Regions from separate parts of the Ruminiclostridium papyrosolvens DSM 2782 genome, predicted to be linked through region 3. Evidence: riboswitches for the same ligand, from Rfam matches in the RefSeq annotation. Region 3 holds a riboswitch; each other region holds the start of a gene.
The links. Region 3 has a riboswitch for cobalamin ahead of P0092_RS05440 (energy-coupling factor ABC transporter permease). Riboswitches for the same ligand answer to the same signal wherever they lie in the genome.
Positions count from the first base shown of each region.

Region 1 (4,318 bases), 110 kb from region 3:
TATAGAAAAGGCAATAGCAGAAAAAACACCACCTCAGGATATTGTTGATATATATTTGATTCCTGCAATTAATCAGGTAGGAAAGCTATTTGATGAAAAGAAATATTTTCTCCCTCAGCTTATTCAAAGTGCTGAAACAATGAAGTCCGGCTTTACATTTTTAGAGCCTCTGCTAAAACAAAAAGGTGAAAAAGAAGAGAAAGAAGATATTGTTGTTGTTATAGCTACAGTAAAAGGAGATATTCATGATATAGGGAAAAACATAGTCGGATTAATGCTTCGAAACTATGGTTTCAAAGTACATGACCTTGGAAAGGACGTAAGTGCAGAGAGAATTATAGACGAAGCGAAGAAATTAAAGGCTCATATAGTAGGTCTTTCTGCCTTAATGACTACCACAATGGTAGAAATGGAGGAAGTGATTAAACTTGCAAAAGAGAAAAATGTAGGCTGTAAGTTTATGATTGGCGGAGCAGTAGTAGATGACGATTATGCAAAAACCATTGGAGCAGACGGATATTCGAAAGATGCCTATGAGGCAGTAAAGCTTGCAAAAAAACTTTCAATTAAACAAGCTGCAGAATGTAATTAATTATATGAACCTATACTACATCTATTAGTAAAAAATATCAAAAAAGATAAAATTTACATGACAAATTGCACGTAATATTATATAGTTGATATTAGAAACTATATGTGAGAAACTAAATATGTAAAAACTAAATATGAAAAACAGGTGTCGGTTGTGTTGAAAATACTGAACATGAACCGGTGAAAAGGGAAGTTGGGTTTAAAATCCCACGCGGTCCCGCCGCTGTAAAAGAGGAGTTTCTTTCAAAGTACCACTGGAAACGGGAAGGTGAAAGGAATAATGATGCTTGAGCCAGAAGACCTGCCTGTTATTTTGTACCATAGACTCTACGAACGATAGGGGGTGTACTTAATTGGTTGATTCCATGAGCCTGAAAAAGGATAATCCGAATGGTAAGCTGTCTGAAAAGGAAAAAAAGCTTGTAAGGATTCTTCGGGGGATTGACTATGGTGAAGTTAAAATTATTGTACAGGGTAATCAGCCTGTACGGATTGAAGAACTCACAAAGTCAATTAAGCTTTAGAAGTTGACGGATTATTATCTTAAAATTCATATGTTATTTTGCGCTTTATACCATATTTATTAATTTGAAAATGGGATAGCGAATGCAGAAATGTCGACAACTGCACGGTGCTGATCGAAAAACGGAAGCATTACCTCACAAAAAAAGAGGTAGTGTTTTTTTTATTGCTCCGTGGAAGATTTTTTGTAAAAGGGAGTGATATATCTGAAGGCAGAAAATTGCAGTCAGAAAATCCAATCTCAAGAGTCTTTAAAGTCAGAAAGCAGGGATTTAGAACTAGCCGGACGGCAAAAAGACTTATGCAGAGAATATATTAAGCTTTATAAGAAGAAAAGTGATGAGCAGCTTTATCAGTACCTTCGTGACATTGCTGACGAGCTTGGCAGGGTGCCAAAAAAGTCAGAGGTTCCGGCTTTCGGGTATATCAAGTCCCGTCTGGGAAAATGGCCGAGAATTCTGGAGGATGCAGGAATCAAGCCTGTTCGAAAAAAACTGCTTGAAGAAATAGAACCAGAGTAACTCTGGATAACAAACGTACCTACGTGGTGTAATGTTGATTGCGATGAACCATTGGCCGGTTAAGAAAACTAATGGAGGTAGAACAGTGAGAAAAAATTTCAAAAAAATATTATGTCTGGTTATGATGGCGGCTATTATTTGCACAATGCTTACAGGAATAGCATTTGCAGCAGATCCAATAACTGTAACAGTTAGAATTCAGGGCTACAGTGCAGGTGGAAACGGCGGCTCAATTTTAAATGAATATCAGGTAACACTTAACGATTCAACTGGCTTTACAGCATACGATGCGCTGAATAAGGCTTGCGGCGATAAAGCTATAAGCCATATTGCATTAGGAAGCGGTGCGAGTACATATGTATCCAGTATCGGAGGTCAGACAGAAGCATATTTTACACCTAATTCATCCTATTATTCGGGCTGGATGTTCAGGGTATGGAGGGGGGCTTCTCCTACAACCGATGAACTTCCTTCCTATAGCTGTGGAGCTTATACAATGCAGAATGGTGATAAAATGACCTGGTATTATGCAATTCCGGCGGAGTCTTTCTATACCTGTATGAGCAACTACACAAGTATACAATCCTCATATAATGAGGGGAGTTCTTTTAATGTAAATGTAAAGGCTCAGAAATTTACGGATATATATAATTGGATACTTACAGGCTTTAACGACCTTTCAGGGGCAACTGTTAAGCTTGTAAGAGCCTCAGATGGTGCGCTTATGGCAAGCGGTACTACAGGCACAAATGGTAATGTATCAATAAATGTGCCTCAGGTAACTGAGAATACCCCATGCTATTTATATGTAGATAACAAGTTTTTTACTACGGGAGCTTTAAACACCGGACTGCAATATGTCCACTCTTGGAGTAAAAGTGTAACTATTAATAATGTACCATAAAAATTAAGACTTAAACGACTGGCCAATGGGGAGCAGTAAAATTTTGAATATATATTAGTTTAGGAGGGCAAAATGTTTAAAAAAATTAGTTCATTAGTACTTTTACTTTGCATATTAATGAGTTCCTTCACGGGAATAAATTCTGTGTTCGCATACGACAATCCGTCTGATTTTAAAGTTAACTTTACGGAGATAAATACTAATCAAAAAGATACTTTTCCTGTTACAAGGCAAACAATTGCAGAAGCATTAGATAAAGCAACGGACAAACTCATTGAAAAGTTTGATGACTCCGGCTTCAACTATCAGAAACACTGGATGGCAATAGCCATTAATGGGCTTGGCAAAAAAGTTCCCGTCTCTTATTTGAATGATATTAATGGAGGAGACCTGCCGGCAGCAAATTCAGGACAATATGGAAAGTATATTCTTGGAATTCTTGCAGCAGGCGGAGACCCCACAAATATCAACGGAAAAAACCTTCTGGCAGAATTGTGTAATTTGAGAGATATGAAAAATGTTAATACCGAGGGAGGCATTTATACTACACCTTTCGGGCTTTTGGCTTTGGATGCGGTTAACTATGAAATTCCGGCCGACGCAGGTTTTACAAGAGATGATATTATTAATAAGCTTATTACACTGGCAAATCCCACAGGGGGAGAAGATGGAGTTGGTTTTGTTTTAACTGCATTGGGAAAATACTATAACGTGAACCCTGAAGTTAAAACAGCCGTAGACAAGGTTGTTACAGCATGGGCAGAAAGACAAGGCGAGGATGGAGGCTTTGGGGCCGGAGCCTGGTCTGCGGAGAATAATGTAAATACGGCTGCGCAGGTATTGATGGGGTTGTGTTTTAACGGAAAAGACCCCCAATCAGAACAATTTACCAAGGCAAAGGGAAATCTTATAAGCTTTATTTTGAGCCTGCAAAATGAGGATGGTACTTTTAACTGGCAAAAAAGTAATGCAGGAAGCCTTTCAATGGCTACAGAACAGGCTACCTATGCATTGGATGAATATCTAAGACAGCTGAATGGCGAGAAAAGCATATATGATTTTACAGAAAAAGTTCTTGAACCCATTGATATTACAGCACCGGAGATATCAACCGATTTGTCGGATAAATCTGTTAATGCATCTGTACTGACCTTTACGGCAGGTGCAAGCGATACGGTTGACGGGCCCGTTGTGCCTGTTGTCAAGCTTGGCAACAATGAGGTTGAAGGAATAAACGGAACCTACAAGGTTGACTTAAACGAGGGCTTAAATACAATAACCGTTAGTGCGTCAGATTCATCAGAGAATAAAAGTGAGAAGAGTTTTGCAATAGTTTATAATCCAAAAACACAGGAAATTCCGGACGGAGATAAGCCTAAAGTTGAAATCCCTTCAGATAATGATGATTATAAAGTTAACATAACCTCGGAGGACGGTAGCAGGGAAATTACTGTAGAAATCCCTGATAGCAAGTCCTCAAAGGTTTTGGCTGATTTACCTTTAAACAGCAGCCTGCCTGAAATAGTTGCAGTCAAGGGAAATGTTACGGCTTTGTTTCCAAAAGGAATAAAGGTAACCTCCGGAAATACATCACAAATTGAGCTGATAACATCAAAAGATACTGCCAATAATGATATAAAGAATAAAGTTAATGATATTATCCCGTCAGGGAAGAAGCTTGATTCAATCCTTCAGGCTTTTACAATGGGAGATAGTGCAGGAATAGAATTTGACGGTTATGTTGCTTTGACCTTCAAAGGAATGCAGGGGAAGGAAGCTG
Region 1 covers NZ_CP119677.1:1,349,072-1,353,389, forward strand. The annotation lists gene P0092_RS06015 (homocysteine S-methyltransferase family protein) at 1-592, shown strand, start outside; cobalamin riboswitch at 718-914, shown strand; gene P0092_RS06020 (DUF2292 domain-containing protein) at 945-1,115, shown strand; gene P0092_RS06025 (homing endonuclease associated repeat-containing protein) at 1,311-1,634, shown strand; gene P0092_RS06030 (DUF4430 domain-containing protein) at 1,720-2,538, shown strand; gene P0092_RS06035 (S-layer homology domain-containing protein) at 2,611-4,318, shown strand, end outside.
Region 1: linked by a shared signal. The riboswitch ahead of P0092_RS06020 (DUF2292 domain-containing protein) and the one ahead of P0092_RS05440 (energy-coupling factor ABC transporter permease) in region 3 are both predicted to bind cobalamin.

Region 2 (4,318 bases), 1.5 Mb from region 3:
GTTCCTGATATGTAATATCCAGACTTGCGGTAGGCTCGTCCAAAAGTATGATATCTGTCTGCTGTGTCAAGGTTTTTGCAAAAAGCACTCTCTGCCGCTCTCCTCCTGACATTTCGTTTATTGCACAATCCTCCAGCTTCTCAGTATCTGTATACTCCATGTTTTTTCTTGCAATCTTAAAATCCTCTTTGCTCTCTCTTTGCATCCTTTTTAGATAAGGATATCTTCCCATAAGTACTACTTCCTTTGCGGGAAACGGGAAACCTATCTGGGTATTCTGATGCATCAGAGCAATCTTTTCCGCAAGACTTTTGTTACTCATCCGGTCTATCAATACTCCGTTAACCTTTACAGTACCTTCTGCCTTATAAATACCGTTAAGACATTTAAGCAGTGTGGTTTTCCCTGCACCGTTAGGGCCTATGAGACCAACCAGTTCTCCTTCTTTTACCTTAAGGCAAATATTATCGAGTATTCTTTTATTGTTAATCTCATAATTAAGGTTTTGAATTTCAATAATGCTCTCCATACTAGATTACCGCCCCTCCTTCCTTTTTGCTTCTTAGTAAAAGGTAAAGGAAATAAGGTGCTCCCACCAACGCTGTTATTATTCCTACTCCAATCTCGTAGGGAATGGCTACCACACGTGATACAAGGTCACAGGCCACAAGGAAAATTGCTCCTCCGATACTGCTGGCAGGCAGCAGCTTTTTATAGTTTGGTCCAACCAGAAGTCTCATTATATGGGGAACAATCAAACCCACAAAACTTATGGCTCCGCTGACACAAACCGCACTTGCTGTGGCAACGGAAACCAATATCAGCAGTACTGTTCTGATTTTTCCTGAACTTAATCCTACGGACTTTGCTTCCTCTTCCCCCAGCATAAGAACATTCAAGTCCCTTGAGAAAACAAACATAAGTGCAACACTTAGTATGATTGGAATTATCACCAGTTGTACGTGTTCCCACCGCCTCCCGTCAAGTCCTCCCGTGGACCAGAAAAGAAACTCCTTTACCTGATAATCATAGGACAGAGTAAGGATAATATTGGTTATTGCCCCTATAAAAGTACTCACCGCTATACCGGAAAGCATAAGTGTAAGTACGGGTACTTTTCCTTTCTGGTAGGACAGCAGGTAAATTACAAATATTGCAATAAATGCTCCCGTAAATGCAAAAAGCGGCATAAAATACATGCTTGCAGCAGTTAACCCCAGCTTTATAGCCAGAACAGCTCCCAATCCGGAACCGCTGGATATTCCCAACAATCCCGGATCAGCCATGGGATTTCTGAACATTCCCTGCATTACTGCCCCGGATGAGGCAAGGGCTGTACCTGCAAGTGCAGCTACTACCACTCTGGGGAACCTAACAAGAAAAATTATAGGCTCCTGTCCTTCAGCAAATGTGGCATGTTTTAATATACCTATATTTTTAAGTATGATTTTAAAGGTATCAAAAAAAGGTACGTTTACCGCCCCTATAGCTGTTCCCGCAACCATTACAATCAGCAGAAGCAGCAGCATTATCGGTATAAATCCTATATTTGTCAGAGCTTTTTTTATTTTTTTATTTTTCATTTTTCCTCCGGATTATTTAAACAGTCCCGGATAGGCAACCTTTGAAATATCCTCTACTGCCAGTACAGCGTATTGTGATGTTGATGAAATATGATTATACGGTACTGAAATAACTTTATTATTCTTTACTGCTTTTATATCTGCCAGTGCCTTATCGCCTTTTATCTTCTCATTCAAAGTATAAAAGCTAACCTTTGCGTCATAGTACCATGACGGCAGAATAATAATCTGTGGGTTATACTTTATTATCATTTCCTTGGATAATTCAGGCCATCCTTCAAGACCCTCCTTTGACACAGGGTTCATAAGACCGGCTCTTGTGACAATATCATCAAAATTTGTTCCCTTGCCGCTGGTGGTACCCATTTCACTGTAATCAAGTACTGTTTGCTTCTGGTCATCAGTCATTAGTTCAAGCCTGTCATTTACAGCCTTTAGCTTCTGCTCCATCCAAGCAATTATATCCTTGGCCTTGGCTGCCTCTCCTACAATTTTTCCTATGAGTTCAAGGTTATCTTCCACCTGCTTGATATTTGAGGGAGTATTTAGCATAAACACCGTTAAATTCGCATCTCTTAGCTGTTTAATGACATTTGCATCTGCCATTTTATCCAAAAAAACAAGGTCAGGCTGCAACGCAATTATTTTTTCCGCATTTGATTCAATCCTTTTACCGACTCCTTTAGCTTCATCAGCAATATTGGAAACTTTGGCATCGTCTGCATAATAAGTCATAGCCGCAATTCTGCTTTTGTCTACCAGTGACATAAGCATTTCACAGGTTCCAAGTGGCAAGCTTACTATTTTCTCAGGCTTAGCCTTAATAGTTACCTTTGTGCCTTTTGAATCCTCCAATGTGAGAGGATATTTATCTGTTGCAGTACTTTCTACGGATGTATCTATTGCCTTAGTAGTATCAGAAGCCTGCTGGTTTGTATCACTGCTGCAAGCTCCGAAGATTCCGGTAATAAAAATCATTGCAAGTATAAAAGATAAAATTTTCAAATTCCTTTTCATTTTACAATATCTCCTAAATATTTATTTTTTTACCCCTTTAAACATAAAAGCCCTTCAAACGTTTTGTGTTTAAAGGGCATAATTCCATCTTGGAATTTTTTATTAAACACACCCCCTATCACTCGTAGAGTTAACAGTGTACACTTACAGACAGGTATTCTGACTAAGGCATCAACACTCTCCATTCCTTCCCGGTTAATGTACCAGTGGATTATATGGAGAACTCCTCCAACACAGCGGCGGGACCGTACAGGGTTCAAACCTGTTTCCCTTATCTGTAGTTCTTATTAAGTTATATTGCATATATTAATATAAAACAAGTTTAATAGCAAATCCAAATCAGACACATTATCGTCCAAATTTCTTATTTTGGCGAATCTGTCAATTAAATACAATATTTATCAAAGTTTATTAATCTTTGATAATCTCCCTTAAAAAGCTTTGTCCCGGAAAAGCATTCTCTGCATTAAATACTTCTGCAATAGTGCAGGCTATATCAGCAAAGGTTTCTCGTGTCCCAAGATTTACATTCTCTCTTATACCCTTACCATAAATAATTACAGGTATATGTTCTCTTGAATGGTCAGTACTGGGAGTAGTTGGGTCACAGCCATGATCCGCTGTAATTATCAGTATATCGCTATCTTTCATGGCAGACAAAATTTCAGGCAGTCTGTTGTCGAATTCCTCTAACGCCTGTTTGTAGCCTTCCGGATTATTTCTATGTCCAAACAACATATCAAAATCTACTAGATTTGTAAAAATCAGGCCATTGTTCTCTTGCTTCATAAATTTTAATGTAACGTCAACACCATTCATGTTGTTTTTTGTATGTTCAGCAACAGTAACTCCTTTTTTCGAAAATATGTCTTCTATTTTTCCCACAGCGACAACATCCAGACCCTTTTTATTCAGAACATCCAGAAGCGTGTCGGACGTGGGCTCCGCAGAAAAATCTCTTCTGTTGGGTGTTCTTGTAAAGTTCCCCGGTTCCCCTATAAACGGTCTGGCAATAACACGCCCCACCATATGTTCTCCTTGCAACATTTCCCTTGCCATACCGCAAATACGATACAATTCTTCCAGAGGAACAATTTCTTCATGGGCAGCTATCTGAAATACACTGTCTGCGGAGGTGTAAACTATAAGTTTCCCCGTCTTCATGTGTTCCTCGCCGTACTCCTTGATTATTTCAGTTCCCGAAGCGGCACAGTTTGCGAGAACACCTCTTCCGGTAAGCTTTTCAAACTCCTCAAGAACTTCTTTTGGAAAACCGTCAGGATATGTGGGAAAAGGATATTCAAGCTGGAGGCCTGCAATTTCCCAATGTCCTGTTATAGTGTCCTTCCCTTTAGAAACCTCCTCCAATCTGCCATAGCTCCCCATAACATTTTCGGGTGCGGAAATATAGTCTATTCCATCTATTTTTCCAATTCCAAGGCGGCTTAAGTTGGGAAGATTTATTCCATTACATACCTTTACGATATTTCCCAATGTATTACTTCCTTTATCACCGTATTCGCCGGCATCCGGAAGTTCACCTATTCCTACACTGTCAAGAACAATCATTATTACTCTATCTATATTTGTCATAATCTACTCTCCCGGTTATTTTTAATTTTTACACATACCTATTACTATTATATTAATACCAAATATTTGCTTTTTCAAACATATCACAAAATTATTAAATTAATATTATTTCCATATTATTCAAA
Region 2 covers NZ_CP119677.1:4,719,502-4,723,819, forward strand. The annotation lists gene P0092_RS20675 (ABC transporter ATP-binding protein) at 1-529, opposite strand, end outside; gene P0092_RS20680 (FecCD family ABC transporter permease) at 531-1,583, opposite strand; gene P0092_RS20685 (ABC transporter substrate-binding protein) at 1,596-2,600, opposite strand; cobalamin riboswitch at 2,733-2,922, opposite strand; gene P0092_RS20690 (phosphopentomutase) at 3,012-4,193, opposite strand.
Region 2: linked by a shared signal. The riboswitch ahead of P0092_RS20685 (ABC transporter substrate-binding protein) and the one ahead of P0092_RS05440 (energy-coupling factor ABC transporter permease) in region 3 are both predicted to bind cobalamin.

Region 3 (4,318 bases):
AGGACAAAACTGCTGGTTGGAACTGCAAGCATGGATATAAACGAGACAATAGAGCTTTCCAAATATGCTTGCGAACAGGGTGCAGACGGTATAGTGGTGATTTCACCGTATTATTTCGGATTGAGCCAGGAAAGTGTTGAGGAGTATTACGACAAAGTAGCCGATGAATGCCCGGGTGACTTGTATCTGTATAGTTTTCCGGATCGTACAGGTTATGATATCTCTCCTGAGGTGACTTTAAATCTTTTGAGAAAACACAAAAATATTGTGGGATACAAGGATACTATACCGGGGATGGATCATACAAGGGAATTGATAAAATTAATCAAGCCGGAATTCCCGAATTTTAGAATCTACTCAGGATTTGATGACAACTTTGCTCATAATGTAATGTCAGGAGGGGACGGATGTATTGGCGGATTGTCAAATCTTGTTCCTGAAATTTGCAGTTCATGGGTAAAGGCTTTCAAAGAAAAAGATATAAGAACAATTTCAGATATTCAAAGGAAGATAGATTGTCTTATGGATATTTATCAAGTAGGAAAGCCTTTTGTTCCTTATATTAAAAAAGCACTGATGATTAAGGGTATCTCCGTAAAGGATTACTGTTCCTTCCCTTTGCCAATGGCAAATGAACAGGATATTTCAAAACTCAAAGCCATTATGGAAAAGTCAGGTTTAATCTAAGTTGCAAGCCTGTAAAAATAACACTTTTGCTCACACCGTGGGTATTTTGCTCTATTTATATGGTGAAGCAAATTTCGCAAAAGTTTAATTGACGTGATGGTTATAAATGGTATATAATTCAATTAAAATTTAATAATTAACGATATTGGTTTGCTCAAAATTATGAGTAACTAAGAGGGAATCAGGTGAAAATCCTGAACAGTCCTGCTGCCGTATGATGGAGCGGTTCTCTAAAAAAGCAAGAATTATTTTTGCTTATACATGCCACTGGGTGATTAGTCCGGGAAGGCGAGAACTTTGCTATGATATCTGAGTCGGAAGACCTGCCAGTATTTCTGCAGATGCCAAATATGCAGAGTACTATGACTTCACAGTGTATGAAGTGTGTAGTTTGTCAAAAGAGAAAACAGTATAAGACTATACGTTCTTTTTTACAAATAAAACCTTTATTACCAAAATAAATAAAGGTTTTATTTTTTTGGCAAATATTATTAAGTCGGAGGTTTATTATAATGAAACGTGTAAGAGTAAAGAACTACCTTGTTTGTCTTTTAATTGCGGTGTGCGCTATTTTTATTTTTCCTGCAAATGCATCTGCAATGCACATCATGGAAGGATATCTGGCACCGGGCTGGTGTATCAGCTGGGGAGTGCTTTGTATGCCATTTCTCCTGATTGGATTCTTCTCAATAAAAAAGAAAATCGAAATATCTTCAAAAAACCTGACTCTGTTAGCAATGTGCGGCGCTTTTGCTTTTGTGCTTTCAGCACTCAAGATGCCGTCAGTTACCGGAAGCTGTTCGCACCCAACAGGAGTGGGACTGGGCGCGGTTTTGTTCGGGCCAACTGCCATGTCCGTAATAGGAGCTATAATCCTGTTGTTTCAGGCTATTTTACTGGCACATGGAGGAATTACAACCTTAGGAGCAAATGTGTTTTCCATGGCTATAGTAGGGCCTTTGGTTTCTTTCGGAGTGTTCAAGCTATCTAAACGATTGGGTGCAAAAGCAGGACTTGCAGTATTTCTTGCAGCATTTTTCGGAGATTTGATGACATATGTGATAACTTCTGTGGAGCTTGCCATGGCATATCCTGACGCTACTGGAGGATTTATGGTCTCCCTCGGGAAGTTTATAAGTATTTTTGCTTTTACTCAAGTTCCGCTTGCTGTTTGTGAAGGACTTCTTACGGTAGTTATTTATAATGTTCTCGCAAAATACAGTGCAAAAGAGCTTAAGGCACTATCAGCAATTTATTAAAAAGGAGAGAATGTCATGAAATTATGGAAAAAGAATTTAATTTTGATAGCAGTAGTAGTAGTAATTCTTGCTGCACCGCCTATTTTTATAAAGAATGCTGAATTTGCGGGCGCAGACGGTCTTGCAGAAGAACAGATAACTAAAATAGCTCCTGACTACAAGCCATGGTTTGAATCACTATTTGAGCCTAAGAGCGGAGAAATAGAGTCACTGCTTTTTGCCTTGCAAGCTGCAATTGGCGCAGGAGTGGTAGGTTTTATACTTGGAAGAATGACTTCTGTTAAAGGAAAATCCGGAGCAGAAACATGATACTGATAGATAAATATGCATATGATTCAAAACTTGCCCATATCAGCCCCAAAGCAAAATTGATTTACACAATGTTCCCCTTATTATTATGTATTTCACTAAACTCATTTGTTGTAAGTGCAGCAACCATACTCGCTATGGCAGTTACTACGGTAGGGGTGGGAAAAATAAAGCTTTCGGCATATTTTAAGATGCTTTTTATCCCCTTTGGCTTCTTAATGGTTGGTACAATAACAATACTGATAAATCGGTTTGATTTAAATCATGTTTATTTGCTGGGTGTTAGAATCGGAAAATATGTTTACGGCATTGACCGGGTAACTCTTACAAATAGCTTGAAACTGGTACTCAACGCCCTTGGGGGAGTAAGCTGCATGTATTGCCTGTCCTTGAGCACCCCCATGACTGACCTGTTTCAGGTGCTTAGACAAACAAAGCTTCCGGCCGTTATTGTTACGCTTATGGAGTTGATATACAGATATATATTTGTGCTGCTGGATGAAATAGGGAGAATGAACGTAGCAAAAAATTCAAGACTGGGGAACTGTAATTTCAGAACTTCTTTGAAATCCACAAGTGAAATCATAAGTATGCTGTTCATACGTGCCTACAACCGCTCCGACAGGGTTTATGCGGCGCTTGAATCCAGAGGCTACAACGGACAATTTGTTACACTGGACGATGAATATATGAACGGCAAAAAGATGTATATGCTTTCAATCCTGTTATGCCTGTTGCTTTTAAGTGCAGGTCTTGCAGAAAGGCTTTTATTGTAGGAGGTAGCTCTATTGTACATAATTGAAACGAAGAATCTGAGTTATTCATATGACGGAGAACATCAAGCTCTGGAAAATGTCAGTATATCAATCAAAAAGGGTAAAACAACAGCAGTTTTGGGCGGAAACGGTGCGGGAAAGTCAACCTTGTTTTTGAACCTTAACGGTGTTTTGACACCTGACAACGGAAAAGTTTTTTTTGACGGCAGTGAGGTGGAATATAATAAAAAAGGTATAATTGAAATGAGAAAAAGGGTGGGTATAGTCTTTCAGGACCCAAATGATCAATTATTTTCCTCAAGTGTTAAAAAGGATATTTCCTTTGGAGCTATAAATCTTGGACTTGGTGTTGAGAAGGTCAGGGAAAGAGTTGAAAAGGCCGTTGTTCAAACAGGAATTGGGGAATATGTAGACAAGCCTACACATGCATTGAGCTTCGGGCAGAAAAAAAGGGTTGCCATAGCCGGGATTTTGGCTATGGAGCCTGATGTGATTATTCTGGATGAACCCACTGCGGGACTTGACTCCAAAGGGGCAAGTGATATTCTTAATCTGTTGACAAAGATAAAAGAAGAAACGGGAGTATCAGTTATATTGGCAACACATGAAATGGACATTGTTCCTTTATATTGCGACGACGTATTTGTCATGGACCATGGAAAAGTAGTTATGGGCGGAAATGTAAGAGAAGTACTTTCAAAACCAGAGCTTCTGAGGGAACATTCATTAAGGCTTCCAAGAATGGCACATCTGATGGAAATACTGAATCAGCGGGACAAGCTCAAGGTTGACACAACGGCAGCTACAATATCAGAAGCAAGGGCATCCATTTTAAGTCTTATAAACGGTGCAGGGTAAATATATGGAGGAATTTATTGTAAAAAACGGCAAGAGATTAAAGTGCGGATACACCACCGGAAGCTGTGCGGCAGCAGCCGTAAAGGCTTGTGCTGTAATGCTTTTAGGAAATACAACTGTTGATGAGGTTATAATTAATACTCCAAAGGGTATCCGACTAAATTTGCAAATAGGTGATATTTATAAACAGAAGGAAAGCATCAGCTGCTCAGTAAAAAAAGATGCAGGAGACGATCCTGATGTGACAAATGGTATCAAAATTTTTGCAAAGGTTGAAAAACTGGAAAAAGAAATATTGATTGAAGGCGGCAGTGGTGTTGGAAGAGTTACAAAATCAGGACTTCAATGTGCCGTTGGTGAGGCGGCCATAAATCCCGTACCAAGGCAGATGATACATGAGGTTTTAAGAGAGGTGTCCGGGACCTACGG
Region 3 covers NZ_CP119677.1:1,234,882-1,239,199, forward strand. The annotation lists gene P0092_RS05435 (dihydrodipicolinate synthase family protein) at 1-687, shown strand, start outside; cobalamin riboswitch at 817-1,032, shown strand; gene P0092_RS05440 (energy-coupling factor ABC transporter permease) at 1,200-1,946, shown strand; gene P0092_RS05445 (energy-coupling factor ABC transporter substrate-binding protein) at 1,962-2,255, shown strand; gene cbiQ (cobalt ECF transporter T component CbiQ) at 2,252-3,031, shown strand; gene P0092_RS05455 (ATP-binding cassette domain-containing protein) at 3,044-3,889, shown strand; gene cbiD (cobalt-precorrin-5B (C(1))-methyltransferase CbiD) at 3,894-4,318, shown strand, end outside.